Regions from separate parts of the Nonomuraea sp. C10 genome, predicted to be linked through region 2. Evidence: riboswitches for the same ligand, from Rfam matches in the RefSeq annotation. Region 2 holds a riboswitch; the other holds the start of a gene.
What was found. A riboswitch is a leader RNA that binds a small molecule or an ion and turns the genes downstream of it on or off. The one in region 2 is predicted to bind cyclic di-AMP.

Region 1 (5,433 bases), 2.7 Mb from region 2:
GTGCAGGCGCTGCAGCGGCGGGCCAACGTAGGAGGAAGTGATCGGGAACGGGCCGAAGTTGACCGTGTCGTTGTTGATGGGGACGACGGGATACGTCTTGCCGTCGACCGGGTTCTTCCACGTGCGCACGACGTGCTTCGGGTCGGCCGGGTCGGTGTAGAAGACGATCTCGCGGGAGAGCTGGTAGAGCTGGGTCGTCCCGGGGACCCGGTACAGCCGCCGGATGTTGTAGCCCTCGATGTTGAAGAGCTTCTGGCCGTGGCGCAGCTCCGGGTCCAGGCTGTTGCCCTCGATGTTCGCGTACACCGAGCCGGAGATCCGGAAGACCATGTCCTTCCCGTCCGGGCGTCCGAACGTCTGGAGGGAGAGCTTCGCGCTCTTGTCGGTGACCGTCTTGTAGACGGGCCCGGGGTCTGTGGGGGCGCCGCCGTCCGCCGCCGCGCCCGGCATGCCGGTACCGAGGACCAGGACGACAAGGGCTAAGAACCCCGTAACGCTTCGTTTTAACACGTGAACGCCTTTCACTTGGAGACGCAAGCGAACAGCGCCATATGTGATCATGCCGAGCGAAGGGTTGTCCAGGCGGCGTCAGCGCCGGGGGTCGATGTGGATCTTCGGACCGGCGCCTCCGGGACGGCGGCCGGCGAGGACGCCGGCCGTCTCGGCGAGGCCGACCGTGGCCGCGACCAGCGGGCGGGCGTCCACCGAGCCGTCGGCGTAGGCGGCGATCGCGCCGGCCAGACCGGCCGAGCCGCCCAGGATGCCGACGGCGGTGACGTCCTTGAGTACGAGGTCGCGGGTGTCGAGGGTGGACGGGGTCCGGGCCAGGCCGATGTAGACGAGGCGGCCGGCGGGTTCGACGAGGTCGAGCGCGAGTGCGGGCAGTCCGGGCGCGTTGGAGGCGTCGATGACGGCGTGCCAGGGCAGCGCGGGCAGCGACGCCCTGGTCCAGGTGCCGGTGAAGCCGAGGTCCGCGGCCAGGCGCAGGCCCTCGTCGTCGCGGCCCATCAGGTGGACCTCGACGCCTCGGGCGCGGGCGAACAGCGCCGCCAGCAGGCCGATCGTGCCCGTGCCCAGGACCAGCAGCCGCTCGCCCGGATCCAGGGCGGCGCCGCGGACGGCCCGCAGCGCGTTGCCGCCGGGTTCGACGAGGGCGCCGAGCGCGGGGTCCACGGTGTCCGGCAGCCGGTGCAGGGCGGTGACGGGCACGGCGACTTGTTCGGCCAGCGCGCCGGGGCGGCCCCGGCTGATGCCGATCTCGGCCAGTTCGGCGCACACGTGGTGGCGGCCGGCGCGGCAGCGGGCGCAGTGGCCGCAGCCGAGCATGGTGTCGCCGGTGACGCGGCGGCCGAGCCAGGCGGGGTCCACGCCCTCGCCGATGGCGGTGACGCGCCCGCACCACTCGTGGCCCGGCCGTAACGGGTAACGGGACCGGCCGGTGCTCAGGTAGCTCATGTGGCCGGTGAACAGCTCGACGTCGGTGCCGCACACGCCGGCCCTTTCGACGTCCACCACCACCTCCCCGGGCGCGGCGACCGGCGGCTCGACCTCCTGGACCTCCGCCTCCCCCGGGCCGGTCAGCACCAGCGCCCGCGTCACCGGGGGCCGATCACCTTCTGGCGCTGGCTGCCCAGGCCGTCGATGCCGAGCTCCATCACGTCGCCGGGCCGGAGCCAGACGGGCGGGTTCTGGCCCATGCCGACGCCGGGCGGGGTGCCGGTGTTGATCAGGTCCCCCGGTTCCAGCACCATGAACTGGCTCAGGTGGTGCACGATGACGTACGGGTCGAAGATCATCGTCTTGGTGGTGCCGGTCTGGCGGCGCACGCCGTTGACCGTCAGCCACATGCCGAGGTTCGTGACGTCGGCGATCTCGTCAGGGGTGACGAGCCAGGGACCGGCCGGGTTGAAGGTCTCGGCGGACTTGCCCTTGCTCCACTGGCCGCCGCGCTCCATCTGGAAGGCGCGCTCGCTGACGTCGTTGACCACGCAGTAGCCGGCGATGGCGTCGCGGGCCTCCTCCACCGAGTCGAGGTAGGAGGTGCGCCTGCCGATGACGATGCCGAGCTCGACCTCCCAGTCGGTCTTGGTGGAGCCGCGCGGGATGCGCACGTCGTCGTACGGCCCGACGAGGGTGTTGGGTGACTTGGTGAACAGGATCGGCTCGTCGGGGACGGCCTGGCCGGTCTCGGCGGCGTGGTCGCTGTAGTTGAGGCCGATGCAGAGGATCTGGTGCGGCCTGGCGATCGGGGCGCCGACGCGCTCGCCGGCGAACGCGCGGGGCTGACCTGTCGCGACCCGGTCGGCGAGCAGGGCGGCGCCGCCCCGGGCGAAGAACCGCTCGTCGAAGTCGGGGGTGACGTCGGAGACGTCGATGTAGTGGGTCTCGTCCACGCGGACGACGGGCTTCTCGGCGCCTGGCGCGCCGATGCGCATGAGCTGCACGTGTCTTCTCCGTTAGCTGGAAGGGGGCCGATCGCCGGAGACGATGGCGAGGATGGCGGGCAGGTCGTCCACGAGCGCCCGCACGGGGGTGCGGTAGGCGAGGCCGCTGATGCTGATCGCGCCGCTGGGCACGGTGGGCGAGGTCAGGTAGGCCGGGACCGCGAGACAGTTGACGCCCGGCTCGTTCTCCTGGTCGTCGACGGCATAGCCCTGTCTGCGGACCCGTACCAGCTCGGCGTGCAGCTCCCCGGCCGTGCCGATGGAGCGGCCGGTGGGCCGCTCCAGCGTCCGGTCGCCCACCCAGGCGCGCACCGCGTCCTCGTCGGGCAGGGCGGCGGCCAGCAGCATCTTTCCCACGCCGGTGCAGTGGGCCGGATTGCGGCCGCCCACGACGGAGCTCAGCCGGACCGCCCCGGACGGCGGGTCGAGCTTGGAGCGGTAGACGACCCAGGGGCCGTCGAGCACCGCGTAGTGCACCGTCTCGCCGTACCGGTCGCACAGCGCCTCAAGGATCGGGGTCACGCGGACGTGGTCGGGGCGGGCCTCGTGGTGGGCGAAGGCCATGCGCAGGAACTCGTCGCCGAGCACGTAGCGGCCGTGTCCGTGCCGGCTGGCGAACCCGGCCCGGCGCAGCGAGGCCAGCGCCCGATGCACCGTCGGCTTCGAGCTGTCCACCGCCCGCGCCATCTCCTCCAGCCCCACCCCGTCGGGGTGACGGGCCAGCTCCGCGAGCACCGCCAGCACGCGATCGGAGCCTACGAGCCGCTGCTCCTCCGTCCATTCGGGCATATTCCGTACGTTAGACCGTCGTTCCAGGAAACGGAAGTTGCTCGCGGAGAAGGCTTCCCCGGGTGGCGGGAGCCGGTTAGCCTCACAGACAGTTCCACTCATGTGTTATCGATTCCAACTATTGGAAAGAGACATGCGCACCGCTCTCATCACCGGCGGGGTCAGCGGCCTGGGCAGAGCCGCCGCCGTCCGCCTGGAAGCCGACGGCGTCCGGGTCGTCACCCTCGACATCGCCGACGGCGCGGACCTGGTCGTGGACGTCACCGACGCCGCCGCCGTCCAGGCCGCCGCCGACGAGATCGGCCCGGTCGACATCCTGGTCAACTCCGCCGGGATCGTCGGCCCCAACGCCCCGCTCTGGCAGCTCCCGCTCGACGGCTGGCGGCGCACCTTCGAGGTCAACGTCGACGGCACCTTCCACACCTGCCGCGCCTTCGTGCCCGGCATGCGCGAGCGCGGGTGGGGCCGCGTCGTCAACATCGCCAGCATGGCCGGCAAGGACGGCAACCCCAACATGGCGCCGTACTCCGCCTCGAAGGCCGCCGTCATCGCGCTGACCAAGTCGCTCGGCAAGGAACTCGCCACCAGCGGCGTGCTGGCCAACGTGATCGCCCCGGCCGTCATCGAGACCCCGATGAACGCCGACACCGGCCCGGAGGCGCTGGCGCACATCACCGGGCTCATCCCGATGCGCCGCGTCGGCCGCCCCGAGGAGGTCGCCGAACTGATCGCCTGGCTGGCCTCCGACAAGGTCAGCTTCTCCACCGGCGCCGTGTACGACATCAGCGGGGGACGCGCCACGTACTGAGCTTCATAGGCGAACATTTGACCGTTTTATTCCTTTTTGCTACGTTTGAGGCTTGCAGCAGCGGGGTCCGCCATGCGACCGCTGTGTTCTGCCCGGACCGCGCCTTCGCGCGGCCGCCTAATCCGCCATCCGGCGGAGCCGGGGACCCACTCTCATTCCGGGGTGAATCGGCGCCCGATCTCGCGCCGTAGGGCACTTCCACGCCCGAACCCGTCAGCTAACCCGGTAGGCGGCATGGAAGCTAGGAGCAATCCCTTCATGCGTCTCACCCATCGGATCAGCCATCGGATCAGCCATCGGATCAGCAGTGCCCTGCTCGGCCTCGCCGTAGCCACGGGCGCCATGACCACCGCCGCCGGCGCCGCCCAGGCCGCCACTCCGGCCGCGGCCGTCGAGCGGCCCCTCGCCAACGCCCCCTCCGTGGCCGGCAGCGCCGCGTACCTGATGGACGCGAAGAGCGGCGAGGTGCACTTCAGCAAGGAGGCCGACCTGCGCAGGCCGGTCGCCAGCCTCACCAAGGCGATGACCGCCTACACCGTGCTCAAGCAGGCCAAGCCGACGGACAAGGTCACGATCACCGCCGAGGACGTCGAGTACGGCAGCCAGGGCGGCGCTTCGGTGGCCCACCTGCGCGCCGGCGACACCCTCACCGTCGAGAACCTGCTGTACGGGCTGATGCTCCCGTCCGGCGCCGACGCCGCGCACGCGCTCGCCCGTGCCTACGGCCCCGGCGTGCCCGGGTTCGTCGCCGAGATGAACGACACCGCCCGCAAGCTCGGCATGACCGACACCGTGTACGTGAACGCCGACGGCATGCCCTACCGGGGCGGCGGCCACTCCACCGCCCGCGACCAAGCGACGCTCGCCAAGGCGACGCTGGATGACCCGACCCTCAAGAAGATCACCTCGACCCGGTACCACGCCGTGGAGTCGACGTCCGAGCACGGCTCGTACGCGTGGAAGAACACCAACCGCCTCCTCGCCGCGCCGGGCGCCCTCGGCGTGAAGACCGGCTACACCAGGGACGCGGGCTACACGCTCGCCTTCGCCGGCGAGCGCGACGGCAACCGCCTGGTCGGCGTGATCCTCGGCGAGACCGACTCCGGCCGCCGCTTCCAGACCGCGCAGGCTCTGCTGGACTGGGGGCACGCGGGCCACCGATAGGTCCCTTTCCTGCTTGTTGCCTGGGAAGATGTGGCCTGGTGGCAGCCGGGGCCGCACGATCGGCTAGCGTCGAAAACGGCGCGTGCGGACGGTTTGTCCGGCACGCGCCTACTCGCCGGTCGCAGGTCCAGGCCCCGGCTTCGAAAGGAAAGAGATGGTGGAGCCGGTGCCGGCTGACCTGAACACGATTGAGCGCCGAGGCGCGGTGCCGGGACGGGGGTGCGCGCG
Region 2 (5,433 bases):
GTCATGGAAGTGCTGAGCAGCCGCGTACTGCTGCGCCCCGGTGACCTGGAGCGCAGCCGCCGTTTCTACGCCGAGACGCTCGGCCTGGCCGTCTACCGGGAGTTCGGCCCGCCGGACCATCCCGGCGTCGTCTTCTTCCTCGGGCAGGGGTTCCTCGAACTGTCGGGGCATTCCGGCGGACCGGCGGGCGAGCGCATGATGCTGTGGTTGCAGGTCCGCGACGTGGGCCGGGAGGAGGAGCGGCTGCGGCGGGCGGGCGTCACCGTGCTGCGCGAGGCCAGGCGGGAGCCGTGGGGGCTGATCGAGCTCTGGATCGCCGACCCCGACGGGCACCGGATCGTGCTGGTGGAGGTGCCGCCCGAGCATCCGCTGCGGCGCGATCCGCGCTGAGACGCGGTCTCTCGGGGGCGCCCGTAGCATTGATACGGTTCAAGCGCCGCCGCACTTCATGACCGAGGAACGATGCCGAGCATCAAAGACGTCGCCCGACTCGCCGGGGTTTCCGTCGGCACCGTGAGCAACGTGCTCAACCGGCCCGAGATGGTGGCCAGGGAGACCCGCATGCGGGTGGAGGCGGCGGTGGCCCAGCTCGGCTACGTGCGCAACGGCTCCGCCCGCCAGCTGCGGGCCGGGCGCAGCACGACGATCGCCGTGGTCGCGCTCGACCTGACCAACCCGTTCTTCATCGACGTGCTGAACGGCGTCGAGACCGCCGCGCAGGACGTCGACGTCAACGTGATGGTGGTCAACAGCAGCAAGGACGCCGCCCGGGAGGCGCGGCTGCTGCGCATGTTCGAGGAGGAGCGCCCGCTGGGCGTGCTGATCACCCCGGTCAACGCCTCGGGCCAGCGGGAGCGGCTGGGCGGGCTGATCTCCCGGGGCATCCCTGTGGTGACGTTCGACAGCTCGTCGCGCCACTCCTACGGGTGCGCCGTCTCGGTGGACGACGTGCTCGGCGGCCGGCTCGCCGGGCGTCACCTGCTCGACCGGGGTCACCGGCGGATCGCCTTCGCCGGCGGGCCGTTCCCCGTCCGCCAGGTGGAGGACCGCCACCACGGCCTGGCCGGCGTGCTGGGCCCGGACAGCGAGCTGACCGTGATCCCGCTGCCGGACCTCACCGTCGCCACCGGCCGCCAGGCCGGCAAGGAGCTGGCCGGCCTGGCCCGCGAGGAGCGGCCCACCGCCGTGTTCTGCGCGAACGACCTGGTGGCGATGGGCGTGCTGCAGGAGCTCACCCAGCGCGGCCTGCGGGTCCCCGCCGACGTGGCGATTCTCGGGTACGACGACATCGACTTCGCCGCGGCGGCGGCCGTGCCGCTGTCGTCGATCCGCCAGCCGCGCGAGCAGCTGGGCCGCACCGCGGCGCTGATGCTGCTGGAGGAGGCCAACAGCCCCGGCGGCCACGAGCACCGTCACGTGGTCTTCCAGCCTGACCTGGTGGAGCGGGTCTCGACGGCGCACCCGTGAATCCCGGGCCGAGCTGTCACGTCAGAAGGCATGGGGGCCGAAGCGGCCCCAGGCCACGAACGCGGCCAGGACGAGCAGCACCACGTTGACGGCGATCGCCGGATGCTCCCCGCGCCGGCCGTGCGTGACCGCGGCGCCGATCATGACGATGACCAGCCCGGCCGCCGCCAGCGGGGTGAGGATCGGGACGACGCCGAACGTCGCCGGCAGGATCAGCCCGAGCGCGGCCAGCACCTCCAGCCCGCCGATGGCCTTGACCGCGCCGACGGAGAAGTCCTCCGTCCAGGCCAGGCCGGCGGCCGCGAGCCTCTCCTTGGGCTGCGCCAGCTTCATCAGCCCGGCCACACCGAACACGGCGGCCAGCAGGCCCGCGACGATCCACAGTGCGAGGTTCATGGGGGGTCCCGTTCTCACGCGGCTTGAAATGGTCAACAGGACCTTAGAGGGTGCGGCGGTCCGTCCGTACGAGCGGCCCTGGCCGGGCCGCTCGCACGGAGACCGCTATCGCTGTGCGGCCGCGGCGCCGGCCCAGCCGAGCAGGGCCTCGGCGGTCTGGAAGCGGCGGCTGGAGCTGGTCTCGCCGAGGAGGACGCCGACGAGCCGGCTGCCGCCCCGATCGGCGGCGAAGGCGAGCGTGTAACCGGCGGCGCGGGTGTAGCCGGTCTTGACGCCGAGCGCGCCGGAGGTGCCGAGCAGGCGGTTGGTGTTGCGCCACGAGTACGAACGGCGCTCGGAGGTCGCGGGGACGGTGTGGTACTGGGTCGAGGTGACCTTCTCCAGGGTCGGGTTCTCCAGCACCTTCTGGGCCAGGCGGACCTGGTCGCGGGCGGTGGAGTGGCCGCCGCCGCCGTAGGGCATGCCGTCCGCGTTGACGTACAGCGTGTCGTTCATGCCGAGTTGCCGGGCGGTGGCGTTCATCGCGGCCACGAACTCCTCGACGCCCGGCCCGTACGTGCGCGCGAGCGCGTGCGCGGCGTCGGCGCCGGAGGGCAGCATGAGCGCGTGCAGCATGTCCTCGACGGTCAGCGTGTCGCCGGCGCGCAGGTGGGCGACCGCGGCGCCGCCCCTGGCGGCGTAGCCGACGTCGGCGGTGGTGACCTCGACCTTGTCGGTGGGCTCGGCCCGCTGGAGCACCACGTACGCGGTCATCATCTTGGTGAGGCTGGCGACCGGCCTGCGCAGGTCGGCCTCCTTGCTGAAGTGGACCTGGCCGGTGGTGGCGTCGACCAGGTGGGCGGCCGTGGCCAGGACGGCGGGGGCGTGCGCGGCGTCGACGGGGGTGGCGACCGGCGGGGCGGCGTGGGCGGCGGTGCTGCCGGCGGTCAGCGCCGCGGCGGCGACGGCGAGGCCGATCAGCGCTCCGCCGAACCGGTGGGTGACGTTCATCTGGGGGCTTGCTCCTAGCTTCCATGCCGCCTACCGGGTTAGCTGACGGGTTCGGGCGTGGAAGTGCCCTACGGCGCGTGGTGCGCCGATTCACCCCAAGGGGAATGGGTCCCCGGCTCCGCGAACGGATTCGGCGGCCGTGCGCTCCCCGGGGGTGGGGCACGCACGGTCTGGGCAAATGAAGCCTCAACGTAATGCAATCTGACAAACGCCGCAACTCACCACAATTCGGATTTGACCGGCGCTATCGCCGGTCACGCTCCCGGCCGGACGACCATCAGCACGACCACGGCCGCCCAGACCAGGTTGTAGAAGCCGGCGAGCATGGACAGCGCGCGCAGCCGGCTCCCGTCGTCCGGGTCGCGCAGCGCGTCCCGCTGGCGCGGGTAGATCTGGGTGGCCAGCAGGACGGCCGCGACGCCGGTCAGCACCATCGAGGCGACGATCCAGAGCTCCCCCATCCGGCCCTGCGCGAGCGCCATCACGATGCCGACGGCGGGCACCACCAGACCGAACAGGCTGTAGCCGCGGGTGATGCGGTGCAGCGCGGCGGCCACGGACGGGCTGCGCTCGCCCTCGCCCGGTGGGCCCGCCACGGGGGCGTAGCGGGGAAACAGGCTCGCGGCCACGGCCGAGCCCCCGACGAACACGATGGCCGCCAGGACGTGCACGGACAGCAGGACGTGATCCCTCACGTTCGATCCTCCAACCTTCAGGGTTACTGAAGCTTAGCGGAAGCTTCAGGCACTCTGAAGGTTGTCCCACCTCCCAGCCAGCGGCGGAGGCGCCCTTGACGGTTGGGGTGTTGGCGTTAACACTTGGCACACGTCTCTCCACCAGCAAGTGAGCACGACGAAGCAACCAGTTGTGTTAGCGCTAACACAACCGGTCGACCCCACCCCCCAAGGAGTCCTCGTGTTGGCTTCCCTGCCGGGCACGGCGCGCCGGATCCTGACGCTCGCCGTCGTCACGATCGTCCTGTCAGCCCTGTTCACGACCGGCCGCGCCCAGGCGGCGCCCGGCCCGTCCTTCACCAACCCCGTCGTCCCGACGCCCAACAGCGCCGACCCGACGCTGGTCTTCCACAACGGCTTCTACTACTACGTCGCCACGACGTGGAACTCCGACGTGGTCATGCGCCGCTCGGCGACGATCGCCGGGCTGCGCAGCGCGCCCGAGCAGGTCGTCGTACGGACCGGCGGCAACACGATGTGGGCGCCGCACCTGGAGATGGTCGGCAGCCGCTGGTACCTGTACTACTCGGTGGAGCAGGGCAGCCTGCCCCCCTCGACGGCAACCTCTACATGACGTTCTCGGCGTTCGCGTCCGACGGCCTGCAGTCGCTGTTCATCGCGCCGATGTCGAACCCGTGGACGGCGAGCGCGTTCGGCAGGCGGATCTCGGCCCCGACCCTGGACTGGGAGCGTCAGAACGGCGCCGTCAACGAGGGCTCCTTCGCGCTGCAGCGGGGCGGCCGCACCTTCCTGACCTACTCGGCCAGCCACTGCAACGGCCCCAACTACAAGCTCGGCATGCTGGAGTACCGCGGCGGTGACCCGCTGTCGGCCGCGTCCTGGACCAAGTTCGCCAGCCCGATCTTCCAGCGCAACGACGCGAACGGCGTCTACGGCCCCGGCCACCACTCCTTCTTCACCTCGCCCGACGGCACCGAGACCTGGATCGCCTACCACGCCAACTCCTCGTCGAGCCAGGGCTGCGGCACCACCCGCACCACCCGGGTGCAGAAGATCTCCTGGAACGCCGACGGCACGCCCAACCTCGGCGTCCCCGTCTCGACCTCGACCGTGATCCCCGGCCCCTCGGGCGAGCCCACCCCTGCCACGGCGCGGATCCGCAACCGGCACAGCGGCCTCTGCCTGGACGACTACAACTGGGTGACCACGCTGGGCGCGGAGGTCCGCCAGTGGACCTGCAACGGCAACACCGCCCAGCAGTGGACCGTCTCCTGACCAGGAGAGGCCCTAGCCGAGGCGCAGCCCCGCGACGAGGAGCCCGGCCATGCGGCGGGCGTCGTAGCGGGGATCGCCGGCGCCGACGCAGAGGTTCCCGATGCCCCGCATGAGTTCGAGGGCGTCCTGGCCGGGGCGGATCTCGCCGGCGGCGGCCGCCGCTTCGAGCAACCGGGCGCACACGGGCACGAGCCGGTCGAGGAAGTAGGCGTGCAGGGCGTCGAAGCCGGCGTTGTCGGACTGCAGGACGGCGGCGAGCCCGTGCTTGGTGACCAGGAAGTCCACGAAGAGGTTGATCCAGCGCTCCAGGGCGGCGTACGGCGTGGCACTGGTCGCCAGCAGGGCCGGACCGGCCTCGGCGCAGGCTTCGACCTGGTGCCGGTAGACGGCGATGATCAGGTCCGCCCGCGTCGGGAAGTGACGGTAGATCGTGGCCGTGCCGACGCCCGCCTTGGCCGCGATGTCGCGTATCGGCGCGTCGACGCCCGACGTGACGAAGACTTCTCCGGCGGCGTCGAGCAGGTTCTTCTCGTTGCGCCGGGCGTCCGCCCGTTTGGGCCGGGCCGCGCGCCCCGCGCCCCGCTCGCCGTCGTTCATCGCGCCGTCCCTC

Region 1: another riboswitch for cyclic di-AMP. It lies ahead of FR742_RS04490 (D-alanyl-D-alanine carboxypeptidase family protein); the one in region 2 lies ahead of FR742_RS16880 (D-alanyl-D-alanine carboxypeptidase family protein).

What each region holds. Positions count from the first base shown of each region.
Region 1 is NZ_VPFF01000001.1:958,499-963,931, reverse strand. Features, by position in the region: gene FR742_RS04515 (DUF1838 family protein) at 1-450, opposite strand, end outside; gene FR742_RS04510 (zinc-binding dehydrogenase) at 589-1,599, opposite strand; gene FR742_RS04505 (fumarylacetoacetate hydrolase family protein) at 1,596-2,444, opposite strand; gene FR742_RS04500 (IclR family transcriptional regulator) at 2,457-3,233, opposite strand; gene FR742_RS04495 (SDR family NAD(P)-dependent oxidoreductase) at 3,367-4,041, shown strand; cyclic di-AMP (ydaO/yuaA leader) riboswitch at 4,146-4,288, shown strand; gene FR742_RS04490 (D-alanyl-D-alanine carboxypeptidase family protein) at 4,300-5,205, shown strand.
Region 2 is NZ_VPFF01000001.1:3,690,637-3,696,069, forward strand. Features, by position in the region: gene FR742_RS16865 (VOC family protein) at 4-390, shown strand; gene FR742_RS16870 (LacI family DNA-binding transcriptional regulator) at 463-1,467, shown strand; gene FR742_RS16875 (DoxX family protein) at 1,489-1,863, opposite strand; gene FR742_RS16880 (D-alanyl-D-alanine carboxypeptidase family protein) at 1,969-2,853, opposite strand; cyclic di-AMP (ydaO/yuaA leader) riboswitch at 2,866-2,999, opposite strand; gene FR742_RS16885 (hypothetical protein) at 3,108-3,548, opposite strand; gene FR742_RS45225 (family 43 glycosylhydrolase) at 3,769-4,161, shown strand; gene FR742_RS16890 (family 43 glycosylhydrolase) at 4,158-4,823, shown strand; gene FR742_RS16895 (TetR/AcrR family transcriptional regulator) at 4,836-5,420, opposite strand.